One region of the Bacillus sp. WC2503 genome, then DNA from elsewhere that is predicted to be linked to it. Evidence: a T-box and tRNA genes for the amino acid it is inferred to sense, from the RefSeq annotation. Region 1 holds a T-box; the other holds one or more tRNA genes.
The links. The T-box of region 1 lies ahead of lysS (lysine--tRNA ligase). A T-box ahead of a tRNA ligase gene usually reads a tRNA of that ligase, here a tRNA-Lys.
Positions count from the first base shown of each region.

Region 2: it has a tRNA-Lys gene. The T-box ahead of lysS (lysine--tRNA ligase) is inferred to sense a tRNA for this amino acid. The anticodon was not compared.

Region 1 covers NZ_JBQYMD010000001.1:1,895,511-1,903,554, reverse strand. Annotated here, with positions in the region: gene ACUN26_RS09695 (DUF6518 family protein) at 1-601, shown strand, start outside; gene ACUN26_RS09690 (sensor histidine kinase) at 922-1,905, opposite strand; gene ACUN26_RS09685 (response regulator transcription factor) at 1,902-2,609, opposite strand; gene ACUN26_RS09680 (acetamidase/formamidase family protein) at 2,734-3,648, opposite strand; gene ACUN26_RS09675 (cell wall hydrolase) at 3,800-4,228, shown strand; gene lysS (lysine--tRNA ligase) at 4,288-5,841, opposite strand; T-box leader at 5,924-6,180, opposite strand; gene ACUN26_RS09665 (DUF2197 domain-containing protein) at 6,259-6,429, opposite strand; gene ACUN26_RS09660 (SMP-30/gluconolactonase/LRE family protein) at 6,569-7,471, shown strand; gene ACUN26_RS09655 (class I SAM-dependent methyltransferase) at 7,468-8,044, shown strand, end outside.
Region 2 covers NZ_JBQYMD010000001.1:4,790,202-4,798,245, reverse strand. Annotated here, with positions in the region: gene ACUN26_RS24855 (hypothetical protein) at 1-171, opposite strand, end outside; gene glmM (phosphoglucosamine mutase) at 462-1,805, opposite strand; gene ACUN26_RS24845 (CdaR family protein) at 1,798-3,267, opposite strand; gene cdaA (diadenylate cyclase CdaA) at 3,260-4,081, opposite strand; gene rocF (arginase) at 4,330-5,223, opposite strand; gene ACUN26_RS24830 (glycerate kinase) at 5,433-6,578, opposite strand; tRNA gene ACUN26_RS24825 (tRNA-Ala) at 6,696-6,768, opposite strand; tRNA gene ACUN26_RS24820 (tRNA-Gly) at 6,779-6,850, opposite strand; tRNA gene ACUN26_RS24815 (tRNA-Lys) at 6,856-6,931, opposite strand; tRNA gene ACUN26_RS24810 (tRNA-Gln) at 6,937-7,011, opposite strand; tRNA gene ACUN26_RS24805 (tRNA-Tyr) at 7,077-7,160, opposite strand; tRNA gene ACUN26_RS24800 (tRNA-Val) at 7,177-7,252, opposite strand; tRNA gene ACUN26_RS24795 (tRNA-Glu) at 7,258-7,332, opposite strand; tRNA gene ACUN26_RS24790 (tRNA-Thr) at 7,355-7,427, opposite strand; tRNA gene ACUN26_RS24785 (tRNA-Asn) at 7,432-7,506, opposite strand; rRNA gene rrf (5S ribosomal RNA) at 7,516-7,631, opposite strand; rRNA gene ACUN26_RS24775 (23S ribosomal RNA) at 7,723-8,044, opposite strand, start outside.

The DNA of each region.
Region 1 (8,044 bases):
ATCAAATATGTTTTTAAGGATTTTTCTCATCCCGATTATAGTAGGGGTTTTTGTTGGTATACTAACTAAATTGGGGCAGGGTATACTTCCAGGACATTGGAATTCATTAGCTAATCTAGGAAGTGTTTGGTTAGTTCCATCCTTTTTTGTGGCTAGTCTTAGTTATTCTAAGCGTACAGCTATGCTTTCCGGTATACTTGCGCTGCTAGGTATGGTTTTAGGCTATTATGGTTATGCAATAATTATTAAAAATGTAGCTCACTCTATTTATTTTATATCTGTATGGATTGTATGTGCATGTATAGGAGGAACTATCTTTGGAATTGCAGGTTTTCTATGGAAAGATACTACAAATCCACTTCATAAATTCGGAAGCGCACTTTTAAGTGGAGTTTTTGTAACGGATGGACTTCACATTCTTTTAAATTTTGACGACTATAGTCACATGTTACCTGTTGGATATACCGAAGTCATAGTTGGGATTATCTTGATTCTTGTATTAGAACGCTCTAATGCTAATCGAATTTCTTCTTTTTTAATGATGATTCCTATCATTATTTTAGGGTTAATTGGATATAAAGTATTAAGTTTGCTTACTTAATTACAATACTATATCATGAAAAAAAATAAACGACTAACTCTATTATAATCCACAAAATTTATCACGAATTCGTACATTATACTTATTAATGTTGATGCACTTATTCATAGGATGGATTCATGAAGCTATCTCTTTCAAAGGGGTGGATTTTTTCTTACAAAAACTATTTATCAGCTTTTTATTAAATCCTTCTAATTTAACAATCGTATTTATTAGCGTTTCATTATACATACCAAGATGACCTTTTACCATTTCAAATAATCGCTATAAAATAAGGCTAAAAAACTTATCTTCAAAGTTCTTTAGCCTAAATCACTTATTTACACATTAAAAAATATAATTCGTACAACGGTACCTTTACCAACTTCTGAATGAATTTCTACACGATGCCCTAATTGTTTCGTAATTTCATATACAAGATATAACCCCATTCCAGTTGATTCTTTAAAATCTCTACCATTTTCTCCTGTAAAGAACGGTTTAAATACTCTTGGTAAATCTTGCTTCGGTATCCCGACGCCACTATCGGCTATTTCAAGTACAACAGTATTACCTTCCTTACATGCTTTCACTTTAATCTTTTCTCTACTACCTGATGAGTATTTAATTGCATTCGATATAATTTGTCCAATTAAAAATTGTAACCATTTCGCATCACTTTCTACAGTAATACCCTTATCAATTTCAAGCTCTGGATATACGAAATTCCGGATAAAAAAGCGTTTATGTTCATGTACAGAATGATTCACTATTTTATGTAGTTGTACTCTTTCCACATAAAAATCTTGTGTAAATGCCTCTAAACGTGCGACATACAGTGCCATCTCTAACCCCTTTTTCAGCCGATCTGTTTCCTCATTAATACTTTCAAAACGCGAATCCACTTCATCCTGTGTAATTAATTCTATTACAGATAGAGGTGTTTTCATTTGATGAATCCACTGATTCATAAAGGTTAATTGATCATTATTTTTTCTCTCTTGTAATTGCAGCTGATTTTGATAATGACGATATTGTGCATCAAGTAAATCTTGGAGAGCAGTAGATACAACTGCAAAATCAGATTTTTGAACGGATTCATCCAAAGATTGCAATGGATTTGCTAAACGCTCATAAAAAGAACGATGTGTAAAATAACGAAATATTAAGTAGCTTACCATAAAAAAAGCACCTAAAAACATTGCATATAATGCTGTTGTAATATGATTATGTCCATCAAACCAATATACGAGGAATATGGCTAGTAGTTGGAGCACTGTAAAACAAATAAGTGGTATATGGTCACGTATAAACAGCCTTATCATTTTTCCACACCATTTTCCCAAGTAATATGCAACCTATATCCAACACTACGAATTGTTTCAATCGCATCCTCAATATGTAATGTTTTTAACTTTTTACGCACACGTGTTGTATTTACACTTAATGTATTATCATCAACGTAAGATTCACTATCCCATAACTTATTAAGCAACACTTCTCTACTCACAACACGCGGATAATTTTTCATTAACATTTCTAATAAAATGGCTTCGTTTCTCGTTATATCAATCTCTTGATTTCGCAACTTCAATACAAGCCTTTCGGGATATAAACTAAGTCCTTGTTGCTCAACCATTCGTTCTTCTAGTTTCGGTGCATAATCACCGTAAGCACGTCTTAAATGGCTACGAATTTTTGCCATTACAACTTCATAATGAAAAGGCTTCGGAATAAAATCATCGCCACCATTTTCTAACGCCATAACCTGATCCATCGTACCTTCACGGGCCGAGATAAATAAAATTGGACATGTGGAAACTCCGCGAATTTGACGACACCAATAGTAACCGTCAAAGCTTGGTAAATTAATATCTAATAAAACTAACTCTGGTTGTTCTTCTAAAAATATGTCTAACACATTTTGAAAATCCGATATTACAATTCCTTGGTAACCGTATTTCGCAACATAAGTTGATAATAGCTCCGCAATTTTCATATCATCTTCAACAATCATAATTTTGACCATTCTTAAACTCCTTTTAATTCACAATCTCAAATATACTTATACAAAGTAAATACTACCTCTTTTTATTTCATCCGTAAATTAAAAAAGGATACTTTTAAAAAACAGCATCCTTCTTCTAGTATTCTTATTTAATATTAAATTTACTCCAATTAAAACCTAGCTTTTCCGCATATTCCATTCCTAGTTCCATCCGCGTCGTTTTTAGTGGATCCACAACTTGGCAAAATTTTAAATTACCCGCTGCTGATAATAAAAGAGTTGCATCTGCTTTAGACATTTCTAATTCCTCATGTAAAAATGTCACCATATTATGTACAGCACGATTCACTGCATCGTCTAACAATTTCTCTGAAGCAATCGTCATTACTTTTTCTTTTTGGATAACCATTGGTAGTGGCCATTTCTTTCCTTTTATAATCTGAACTGTTACCGTCACCTCACCAGCAACCTCTACTCCACTAACACCAATTTCACCATCACCCATCGCTGCATGTAAATCGCCTAATGCTAATAGAGCACCAGGAACATTTACAGGTAATAACAATGTTGTCCCTTCTTTTATCTCTTTACAGTCCATATTTCCGCCATGGTCATGCGGTGTTCCACAGGAAATACTCTCCTCTTTCGGCGCAGTACCAATCACACCGATCATTGGATTAATCGGAATTTGCAGTTCATTTGAAAACAAAACATGTTTATTATGTATTGGGACGATTTTCACTGTATTTTCATTTAGCACTTCACCCATTACACCGAGGTTCGCACCTGTAGTTAAAACACCCTGCTCTGCAATTTTAATCTTTTCAATCGTTACGGCCAATATATCATCCGGTTCTGCACCTGTAATATATACAGGCCCAGTCGCTGGATTAATTCGGTTCCAATCTAATTCTTGGAACACAACATCTTCAGAATCAATTTGGTTTTCAAAGCAATCATATGTTTCAAATACAAGACGGCTCCCAATTTCCACTTCCATACACGGCTTATTTTCTGGTGACATTGCGTAAATAATGTCATCTTTATGAATTCGATACATAATACCTCTCCCCTTTTCTATTTATCTACTATTACTAATTAACTTTTTTTATACAAACTCCTATTAAAATCAAATATTATTTTTATGTAAAAAAGCACGTAGCTTATTTTATAACATACACTCTTTACTATAACAGAAAGGTGGTATCACTATGCCCCTTATTCCATATAACGAAAGCGATGTTGATTTACTAGCTCGTTTAATTCGTGCTGAAGCTGAAGGAGAAGGCCGACAAGGTGAACAGCTTGTTGGCTGCGTTGTTGTGAATCGTGTATTTTGCGATTGCTTAGATTTCAAACAACTCCGTACCGTTCGTGATGCTGTATATCAAAGCCCCGGTGGATTTGAAGCGGTACAATATGGATATTTTTATCAACGCGCTCGTGAGTCAGAAAAAGAAATTGCAAGAAAGGTTTTACAAGGTGAATGGCGCTGGCCAGCACGATGGGCTCTTTGGTATTTCCGTCCAGTTGGAGCTTGCCCACCTGAATGGTATAATCAGCCGTTTGTAGGGCAATTTAAAAGCCATTGTTTTTATGAGCCAAGTGGTGATGAATGTCCAAAACTGTATACACGGTAGTAAAATTTACAACGCAAGCACTTAGATCTTTGAGTACTTGCGTTGCTTTTAGCTATATATTAGAAATCTAATAAAGTGATGACTTTTTTGATGCCTACCACATGTATTAATAACGGTATACGTGGGCCACTTGATTGATTCATAACGAGCCTATATATAATGGTGAATAATAGCTTTTGATTTCCTTTCATTATTTTTTTATTTTCATGATGACAAATCGTATACAGTTGCTCCATTAAATTAGAATATTCTTTATTAGAACGAAGTGTTTTACAAACTTCTTCCACCCAGTTTTTCTGTCTATCTTCTAATGTGTTATAAAACTCCGTATTCTTCTCTTTATTTACCGTAATCAATTTTTCAGATTGAAAATTTCTTATCCAATACTCTGCACGATTACTTATCGCAATCATTTCAGGTAATGCATAACTCCTATCTATTTTCTCTAATATATTTTGTAAAATAGAGGAATCAAAATTTAATAGTGGTAAAGTACTTGCAACTTGATTAAACTTTGGATATTCTTTGAATCGGTTATCAACTCTAGAAAGTTTAATTGCATCAAATAAATCTTCATTTTTTAGTGCTTCATTTTCATAACTATCTTTCAATCGTTCATACTCTGTATAATTTCGGATCACATCTTCATCAAGACCTATATGAAAAGCTGCGCCTGGCCTATATTTTGCAAACATAAAAAGAATTACTTCTGGTACATACACTTTTAATAAGTCGCTAGGTGTAATGCTATTTCCTGAAGAACTAGACATTTTTTCATGATTACCTTTAAGACCAATGAAATCATAAACAACGTAATAAGGCGCTTCACGATTGAATATCTCCCTTACAATTTCTTTTGATACATTGTAACTACCTGTTTCCGATGAATGATCTCTTCCGCCGGGTTCAAAAATAACATCCTCTATCATCCATCTCATCGGCCAATCAATTTTCCAATTCAGTTTCATTTTATTTGTATTTACTACCGATAATTCATTTTCATTTCCGCATTCACATGCATACCGTACTGTTTCTAATACTTCATCAAATTGTGTAATCGTTGTTGCATCTTTCCCGCACCTCTCGCAATATAACGTAACTGGATAAAATTTTTCTCTATCTTCTTCAAAGTGAACTCCTGTTTTAAAACGCATTAAAATATCATATATTTCTTTTCTTTTATGCAAAGCCTCTAATATATTGCCATTATACCTTCCGCTTCTATATTCAGCATGTTGATATATGAATTCCACTTCAATCCCAAATGCTTGAAGCGATTTCTCAAACTCTTTTTCAAAATGCTCTGCATATGAGTTATGACACCCATGCGGATCAGGGATATCACAGTACGGCATACCAATGTATCTTGCAAAAGATGGATCAATATTTTTAGGAACTTTTCTAAACCTGTCATAATCATCCCATGAAAAGATAAAACGAGTCTTTTTCCCTAAATTTTGCAGAGCTCTTACAACAAAATAAGTCGTTACTATTTCACGGAAGTTTCCAATGTGAACAGAACCAGATGGACTAATTCCAGATGCACAAACAAAAGTTTCTTTATTTGGATGTTTTCTAATTAATTCATGTGCTACTTCATACGCCCAATGCATATGTCACTCACCTCAATTATTTTTTGTTTTCACATTTTCAGTTTTATACAACAAAAAAACTCCCACCCCCAAGATTATTCATCTTGAGGACGAGAGTTATTAGCTTCGCGGTACCACCTCAGTTTGTTAATACGTCACCATATTAACCTTTTCAGGTACGGCAAAATATGCTTATACCCTATCTCTATAACGGGAGAACCCGTCGCACCATCCCTAAATAAATTAGTTCCTTGCGTAGCTCCAAGTCTTTTTTCATTAAGATGTATACCGCTCTTTCTCAGCTACCAGAGCTCTCTGTACGTATTCTTTCTTAACTACTCTTCTCTTCCATGCCATTTTAAATGTTGATTTTTACATATGATAATTTATTACACGTTTATTGTCAAATTTTTCTGAACGGTAATACATTACATATAATTATCTAAAAAAATGTTTTATCGCTTCTAATTGAATCTTGTGGCTACATTCATCACAACAATATATCCCTTTCGATTTCTCTTTAAACCGCTTATATTGTTCACTACCTTCATATACTCGGAATATATTTTTACAAGAAAAGCAAACAACCTCATAAAACATCATATGCATTTTCCTCTCTGTGTTTATACACTTTTTTAATATGAGAAGGTCTGTTTTCTACATTGCAAATCTTAAGATTCTCTCGCTAAAAGGTTTACCTCTATTTTTATCGAATTATATAAATATCTTATAATGCGAGGTGAACATCTTGTTTAGTAATATAGAATTAGTTTTAGATGCTAAAGCAACTTTAGCTGAAGGACCATGTTGGAATGAAAAAAAGCAACTTTTATATTGGGTTGATATTATGGAGAAAACATTATGCATCTATAATCCCACTAACAATACAAACCGGGTAATTGCCCTTAATCAGCAAATCGGCTGTGTTGTTCCATATGTAGAGGATGTAGTACTTTTAGCAATGGAAAACGGATTTTACTCTCTTAACCTGAAAACAGAAAAACTGACACATATTTATGATCCTGAACCACATTTAGTAGAAAATCGTTTTAATGATGGGAAATGTGATCCAGCTGGTCGCTTCTGGGCGGGTACTACTGATTTAAATGGAATAAATGCTGCAGGTTCCTTATATTGTTTATATAATAATTTGAGCGTTGAGAAAAAAGTTTCATATGTAAATACATCAAATGGAATCGCTTGGTCACCTGATCATACATACCTTTATTTTATTGATACACCTACTAAAAAAGTAGTTCGTTTTCATTATGATATACGTACTGGAGAAATTAGTAATCCAACTGATGTTATCCTTTTTCCTGAAAATGATGGTTTACCTGATGGGATGACAATCGATGAAGAAGGTTGCTTATGGATTGCACATTGGGGTGGTTCGAAGATTACTAGATGGAATCCTTTGACTGGAGAACAAATATTAAGTGTTCCAATTCCTGCCTTATATGTAACGTCGTGTACATTTGGAGGCCCTAATTCAACTGACTTATATGTTACAACAGCCAGAACAAGAATGACGGATGAAGAATTAAAAAAGTACCCACATGCTGGTGGTATCTTTCGAATTCAAACGAATATAAAAGGCTGTCCTACCTATTCATTTTGCAGTGAACATATTGGAGCTGAAACAATATGAATCGTATCGATTACATAAGACAAGAAGAAAAGAAATATCATGACCTTTGTTATGAACAATATAAACTATTTGAGACTGGATCTTGGCTTTACAAACCAGTTAAAACAGTTATGGACATGATGGACTATTTCGAAAGACAAAACAACTTGCAAGTACTTGACCTCGGATCTGGCGTTGGAAGAAATAGTATTCCAATTGCACAAAAGATAAAAAATTGTAGCGGCACTGTTACTTGTGTCGATTTACTTCATTCTGCTTTAACAAAGTTACAAGTTTATAGCAAAGTACATGGAGTATTTGGAATAATAAAAACGGAACAAATAGCAATTGAAAACTACGATATTCCTCCTAACACTTATGACTATATCGTTGCAGTATCAAGTTTAGAGCATGTTAAATCAGAAGAAGATTTAACAAACGTGCTCCATTCTATGAAAAAAGGGACAAAAAACGGCGGTATTAATTGTTTAATTATTAACTCTAACATACAAGAAATTGATTTAAAAACGAATGAAGAATTAGAAGCTTTAATTGAAATTAATCTCCCAACCGAAGAAATGATACGTCTATTAA
Region 2 (8,044 bases), 2.9 Mb from region 1:
CTGCTTTGCGAACATGTAACGACATAGTCCGATACCATTTTTATTTATACTAAAAAACGGATTACATATTGCTAGCCCTGTAAGCTTGTAACGGCTTTCACCTTCCTCTCGATTGGGTTTAAGTCCGTATATACTTATACAGCTAGTTTTCATCCGTTCCTTTTCTCTCATCACACTTTCACCTTTGTCCATTAAGTCACCTTAATGATTTAAGTAAAAGCTTGCGGTTATGATGAACAACCGGGAGTCATCCGCCGAAATCTCGATAAAACTCCACCTCGTCAACTACACTACTTGTAGTTCTGGCGCTTTTATAATTTACAACATTTACTTTGAGAAAAAGAACAAGACAATCTTATAACAAACATTATAAACCGTCAATGAAATTTTTTTCATCGTCTTTAAAACATATGAAAAAGGAGCACTTCTTGTGCTCCTTTTAAAATAAATTCAACAAATTATTAAGCGCCAACTTCAGCTTTAACAACTTCTACAATACGATGTACATATGCATTACAAACTTCTTGTGTCGGTGCTTCTGCCATTACACGAATAAGCGGTTCTGTTCCAGATGGACGCACAAGAATGCGGCCATCACCGTTCATTTCTTCTTCTACAACACGAATAATTTCTTTAATTTTTTCATTTTCTAATGCTAATTTTTTATCTGTTACACGAACATTTACTAGTAATTGTGGGAATTTCGTCATTTCTCCTGCAAGCTCAGATAATGGCTTTTTCGTCATTTTCATGATGTTTACAAGTTGAAGTGCACTTAACATTCCATCACCAGTTGTAATGTAATCAAGTAAGATAATGTGACCTGATTGTTCTCCGCCTAAGTTGTAACCACCGCGTTTCATTTCTTCCATTACGTAGCGATCACCAACTGCAGTTTTGTCACTTGTAATATTGTTTGCTTCAAGTGCTTTGTAGAAACCTAAGTTACTCATAACAGTTGAAACAACTGTATTGTGCTTTAGTTGGCCAGTTTCTTTCATGTACTTCGCACAAATAAACATAATTTGATCGCCATCAACGATGTTTCCTTTTTCATCTACAGCGATTAAACGGTCACCATCACCATCAAAAGCAAGACCGATATCAGCACCTTTTTCTTTCACTAATTCTGCTAGGCCTTCAGGATGCGTAGAACCTACTCCAGCATTAATATTCATACCATTCGGTGAAGTTCCCATTGTTGAAATATCAGCTTCTAAATCCGCAAATAAGTACGGCGCTAAAGAAGACGTTGCACCATGTGCACAATCTAAAGCGATATGTAAACCAGAGAAATCTTCTTCTACAGTTTGTTTAATGTATTGTAAATATTTTTGTCCACCTTCAAAGTAATCGCTCACTTGTCCAAGGTTAGTACCTGTTGGACGTGGCAATTCATCAACTTCTTTGTCTAATAAAGCTTCGATTTCTGCTTCTTGCTCATCTGTTAATTTAAAACCGTCTGAACCGAAGAATTTAATTCCGTTATCTTGTACCGGATTATGAGATGCAGAAATCATCACACCCGCTTGTGCGCCTAACGCCTTTGTTAAATAAGCAACACCCGGTGTAGAAATAACACCAAGGCGCATTACTTCTGCTCCAGTTGATAATAGACCTGCTACTAAAGCTCCTTCTAACATATGACCAGATACACGTGTATCACGACCGATAATTACTTTTGGACGATCTGTATCTTTTGTTAATACATAACCACCAAAACGTCCAATTTTGAAAGCTAATTCAGGTGTTAATTCCTCATTCGCAACTCCACGTACTCCATCTGTACCAAAATATTTACCCATTATGATTCGCTCCTTTTTCTTGCTCTTTTTGATTATCTACCGTTGGTTCTTGACTAAGTTCTTTATCTTTATCTTTGTCTTTTTCTTTGTCCTGGTCTTTTTCTGGATTAGTTTCAGGATCTTTTGGTTTTTCAGTTTGATTATCTTGATTATTATTTGAATCTGGTTGTTCACCATTACCCTGTACTTCTTGATCTGGCTTTTCTTTCTTCACAATAGTAACTTTAGCACTTTTTTGTTTTGGCTCTATTGAAATATTACCAGGACCGCTCACTTGAATCGAAACATCCTTCGTCCCTGGCGATACATTTTGCAAATTAATTACCGCTGTTATTTGAGCAGCTGTTATTTTATCTACTATACTTGCTTCTCCTGAAATATCAACGCTTATCTTTCCATCCTGTGGCGAAAGTAGCTGAGCAGTGACATCTTTAGAAACTCCATTTTTTTGAATCGAGACACCTTCAATTGTTCTAGTTTTTGTTTGTTTTACTTTTTGTACCCCTACGGAAACCCTCACTTGATTTGGTTTAGAACTCGTTACACCCTTTGGCAATAAAACAGAGGTATCGAATGTTGTAGACTCAGTCAATTGACTAAGATCTACTTCGACCCCCTCTATCGATTGTATATTATCCAAAATATCTTTTGGACCCGCTATCGTTACTTCTCTCGGTTCAACGCTAATATTTGTAACGGCCAATCCTTCTGGTAAACTCCCCTTTTTCGTATACGTTACAGGAACAGTTTTTTCCGTATTATTGGCCGTAGCTTGCGTCGCCACATTCAACGTTACACTAATTTTAGATGGACTTGTTCTTACATTTAAACGTTTTCCTTCTTTATTGTATAATGTAACTTCAGCTGTTTTTGTAACAGTTTTATTAACACCTTTTAAATCAATATACGCCTTAGCAGATGAAATACTTTCGATTTCTTCTTTCGTCCCAACTACCTCAACAGTATCAGGTTTAATGTTTGATTTTTCGAGAGTAGCACCCGCTGGCATCTGATCCTCATTTGATAACTTTAAGTCTACATGAACATATTTTCTCGCTTTTTCATGAAGAGTAACTTTAATTGTTGATGGCTGAACTGTTCCCTTCACATCATCTGGAAGCCCGTTCGTTTTCAAAGAAACTTCATAAGTCCCTTTTGGACTATCTCGCAAATCAACCGTTATATCAAATTGTTTTTTTGCTTTTGCTGTAGCAACTGCTGCTTTTGGGCCTTCTAACTTCACCTTAACGCCCTCTGCCGGAATACCACTTACAATATATTTATCTTCATCATACTTAAGGTTAATAGCATGATTAGTTAATGTTTCTTTCGTATCATTTGCGAAAGGTAATATACCCGATGTCGTATTCTTTTCAGTTAAAGTTGCGGACATAAAAAGCATACACGCCAATAGTAATGAGATTCCTTTTAAAAACCAATGATTCTCCATTAACTTATCCATGACGCTTTCTCCTCCAATTCCATAAAGACGAAGAAGTCGTTTTTTCGTTCCCACTAAATTCTGCTAATAACATATCCTTCAGTTGTTCTGTCTTCAAATCACGATGCAACTTACCATTTTTCGTTAAAGAAATTTGGCCTGTTTCTTCAGATACAACTACTGTAATACTATCAGTGACTTCACTAACTCCCATTGCAGCACGATGCCTTGTTCCTAACTCTTTAGAAATAAAGGGGCTTTCTGATAATGGAAGATAACAAGCCGCTGCTTTAATTGTACTTCCTTGCATAATTACGGCTCCGTCGTGAAGAGGCGTATTTGGAATGAAAATATTAATGAGTAACTCCGATGATACATTTGCATTTAACGGAATACCCGTTTCCACATAATCACCCATTCCGGTCTCTTTTGACAACGTAATTAATGCACCAATTCTACGTTTTCCCATATATTCCGTTGCTTTTGCTATCGATGTTGCAACAATTTCAGGTTCATCATCCTCCTGAGTTCCAACACGCGAAAATAAACTTCCGCGTCCTAGCTGCTCAAGTGCTCTTCGCAATTCTGGCTGGAAGATAATAATAACGGCTAAAAATCCCCACGTTAATACTTGTTCCGTTAGCCAATAAAGCGTATGCAATTCAAGGAAAATACTAATCATCCGAACGACAATAATAACTGTAATCCCCTTTAAAAGTTGAACAGCTTTTGTCCCTCGGATTATAAGAATTAGCTTATATATAATAAACCATACAACGGCAATATCTAATACCGTACTAAGATATTTCAAAATGGTCGTATCTTCAAAAGGCATGCTAACCCTTCCTCCTACTTACGAGCAATTCTATCCATATATTGAAATATTGTTTTATGCTCTATCTGTATGTATTTCCAACAACTAGTTAATTATACCATACATGAAACAAACGACAATTACAAACAACCCCCTTTAAATCAAATTGGTAAGATGTCAAACAATCTTATCGTACAGTATAATATAAATCATTATTATACGTCTATTTTCAAATAAAAAAAGCAACTTCTCAGTTGCTTTTCTTACATTTATTTTAGTTTTTCACCGAATAAAGAACCCATTAAAGCAACCGCGGTTGTTGCCGTTCTATTTCTCTCATCTAAAATCGTATTTACTTCAACAAACTCAGCAGATGTAACAATATCAGCTTCCGCTAACATTTCCATCGCTAAATGACTTTCACGATACGATAGACCACCAATTACAGGCGTTCCAACTCCCGGTGCATCATGAGGATCAAGACCATCTAAATCTAATGATAGATGTACACCATCAGTATGAGATAAATAAGCAATTGTTTCTTCCATAACAGCCGTCATACCCATACGATCAATTTCATGCATTGAGAATACTTTAATACCTTCATTGCGAATAAAGTCTTTTTCTCCTTCATCCAATGCACGTGCACCGATAATTACAACGTTCTCTTTTTTCACCTTTGGATATGCCCCGTATAAGTCTACAAGCGTGGGATGTCCATAGCCTAAACTTGCTGCAAGTGACATTCCATGAATATTACCAGATGGTGAAGTTTCCTCCGTATTTAAATCTCCATGTGCATCATACCAAATAACACCTAAATTTTTATAATGTTTTGCCACACCAGCTAGTGTACCAATTGCGATACTATGGTCACCACCTAATACAAGTGGAAAACGACCTTCTTCTATAATATGATCCACCTTACTTGCCAATTCATTACATACAGTCGCAACTTGTGTAAGGTTTCTTAATTTTGTATTTTCATCAACTTCTTTTTCTCTCTCTATACATATATCTCCCATATCTTTAATGTTATATCCAATTTCTTCAATTCTTTCAATTACCCCTGCATAACGGATCGCGCTCGGGCCCATATCAACTCCACGACGCATCTGTCCTAAATCCATTGGAACTCCAATAACTGAGATTTCTTTTTTCATAGATAGTATCCCCCTTTTATGCCTTCACTAAATATTTTAAATCTTTTATATACTCTGACTCAACTCGACATTTTTCTGTATGGATATACAATTTATTCACTTATATTTATGTTGAAATCCAAATCTTAAGACCATTTTATGTATAAAGTTAACTTAATGAAACAACTGCTATCATTATTATTAGATAATAATAAAAAACACTTCTACATTTAGAAGTGTTTTTTCGATGCAATTTTCCATACTGCTGCAATATTTCTTGCTGTCATTTCAATATTCTCTTTTGCCATCTTATATGCCTCGTCTAGTGCCATTGGAAAAGGCGTAATACTAAATACTGCATCGATTCCCTTTTCGTAAACAACTGGATAATTTGGAGATACCGATCCTCCTATAGCAATCACAGGAATATGAAGACGTTTCGCTCGCCCCGCGACACCAACAGGAGCCTTTCCATATGCTGTTTGTTCATCTATTCTACCTTCACCAGTTATAATTAAATCCGCATCTTCTATATGCTTATCAAAATTTGTATGATCCAATACAATTTCAATACCCTTTCGTAAGCTCCCCTTTAACACTGCAATAACAGCTGCTCCCATACCTCCTGCCGCTCCTGCACCAGGTATTTCAGATACATCCAAAGATACATATCGTTTAAGAATAGTCGCATAATGCTTTAAATTCTCATCTAGCCTTTTCAGCATCTCTACATCCCCACCCTTTTGAGCACCAAACACGAAAGATGCCCCTCTCATTCCGACTAATGGATTATTTACATCACACGCCGCTTCTATCGTTATCTCCTTTAGGCGTGAATCCATTCGTGAAAAATCAATCGTGACAATCGAATGTAATGTTCCTCCAGATGGATCTATTGCTTCACCCTTTTCATCTATAAACCTTACTCCTAAAGCCGATAACATACCTGCTCCACCATCATTTGTAGCGCTTCCTCCAAGCCCCAAAATAATATGCTTAACTCCTTGGTCTAGCGCATGTAATATAAGCTCTCCTGTCCCTTTTGACGTTGTAATGAATGGATTTCGCTTTTCAACCGGTACGTGTTGTAGTCCAGATGCCGATGCCATTTCAATAAACGCTGTCTTTTTATCTGTAGAAATGCCATAAAAAGCTTGTACGCCTTCTCTAAGCGGTCCTGTCACATAAAGTGATACAACGCTTCCTCCTGTGGCATCAACAAGTGAATCAACAGTTCCTTCCCCACCATCTCCAATTGGTATTTTTACATACTCTGCTTTAGGAAAAATTGCTCCAAAACCTCTTTCAATAGCTTCACATACTTCTATAGCCTTTAGACTTTCTTTGTATGAATCAGATGCAATGACAACTTTCACAATTATCCCCCATCCTTTATTTTTACGTTTTCTTCATTTTAAACGACAAATATGAAAGTTGTCTTTTTAAACACAAAAAAAGCGTACATCATATGATGTACACTTTCTCTATTTATATGGAGCCTAGCGGGATCGAACCGCTGACCTCCTGCGTGCAAGGCAGGCGCTCTCCCAGCTGAGCTAAGGCCCCGTAGTAATAAAGCGGAAGACGGGATTCGAACCCGCGACCCCAACCTTGGCAAGGTTGTATTCTACCACTGAACTACTTCCGCGAAAATGGTGAGCCATGAAGGATTCGAACCTTCGACCCTCTGATTAAAAGTCAGATGCTCTACCAACTGAGCTAATGGCTCGTAAATGGCTGGGCTAGCTGGATTCGAACCAGCGCATGACGGAGTCAAAGTCCGTTGCCTTACCGCTTGGCTATAGCCCATTAATATTTACTAGTATGCTTATCTTCTCAAAAAAATAAACCCTCTCAGGTTATTTTAAAGAAAATGGTGGAGGGGGGCAGATTCGAACTGCCGAACCCGAAGGAGCGGATTTACAGTCCGCCGCGTTTAGCCACTTCGCTACCCCTCCGACATTTAAACATATATGGTGGAGGATGACGGGATCGAACCGCCGACCCCCTGCTTGTAAGGCAGGTGCTCTCCCAGCTGAGCTAATCCTCCAAAAGTGGTGACCCGTACGGGATTCGAACCCGTGTTACCGCCGTGAAAGGGCGGTGTCTTAACCACTTGACCAACGGGCCAAAAATTTAAAAACTTTTTCCAAGCTTCCAACCGGGGTTGAACCGGTGACCTCTTCCTTACCATGGAAGTACTCTACCAGCTGAGCTATGGAAGCATAATGGCTCCGCAGGTAGGAATCGAACCTACGACCGATCGGTTAACAGCCGATAGCTCTACCGCTGAGCTACTGCGGAATAATACAAGCCTGGCAACGTCCTACTCTCACAGGGACAAGGTCCCAACTACCATCGGCGCTAGAGAGCTTAACTTCCGTGTTCGGTATGGGAACGGGTGTGACCTCTCTGCCATCATTACCAGACTTTTATCATTATACACATTCTTTTCAGAATGTCAAAAGGAATTTTAAATATATATTCCTTCAAAACTAGATAACATTTGCTACATATTATATGGTTAAGTCCTCGATCTATTAGTATTCGTCAGCTCCACATGTCACCATGCTTCCACCTCGAACCTATCAACCTGATCATCTTTCAGGGATCTTACTAGCTTACGCTATGGGAAATCTCATCTTGAGGGGGGCTTCATGCTTAGATGCTTTCAGCACTTATCCCTTCCGCACATAGCTACCCAGCTATGCCCTTGGCAGAACAACTGGTACACCAGCGGTGCGTCCATCCCGGTCCTCTCGTACTAAGGACAGCTCCTCTCAAATTTCCTACGCCCACGACGGATAGGGACCGAACTGTCTCACGACGTTCTGAACCCAGC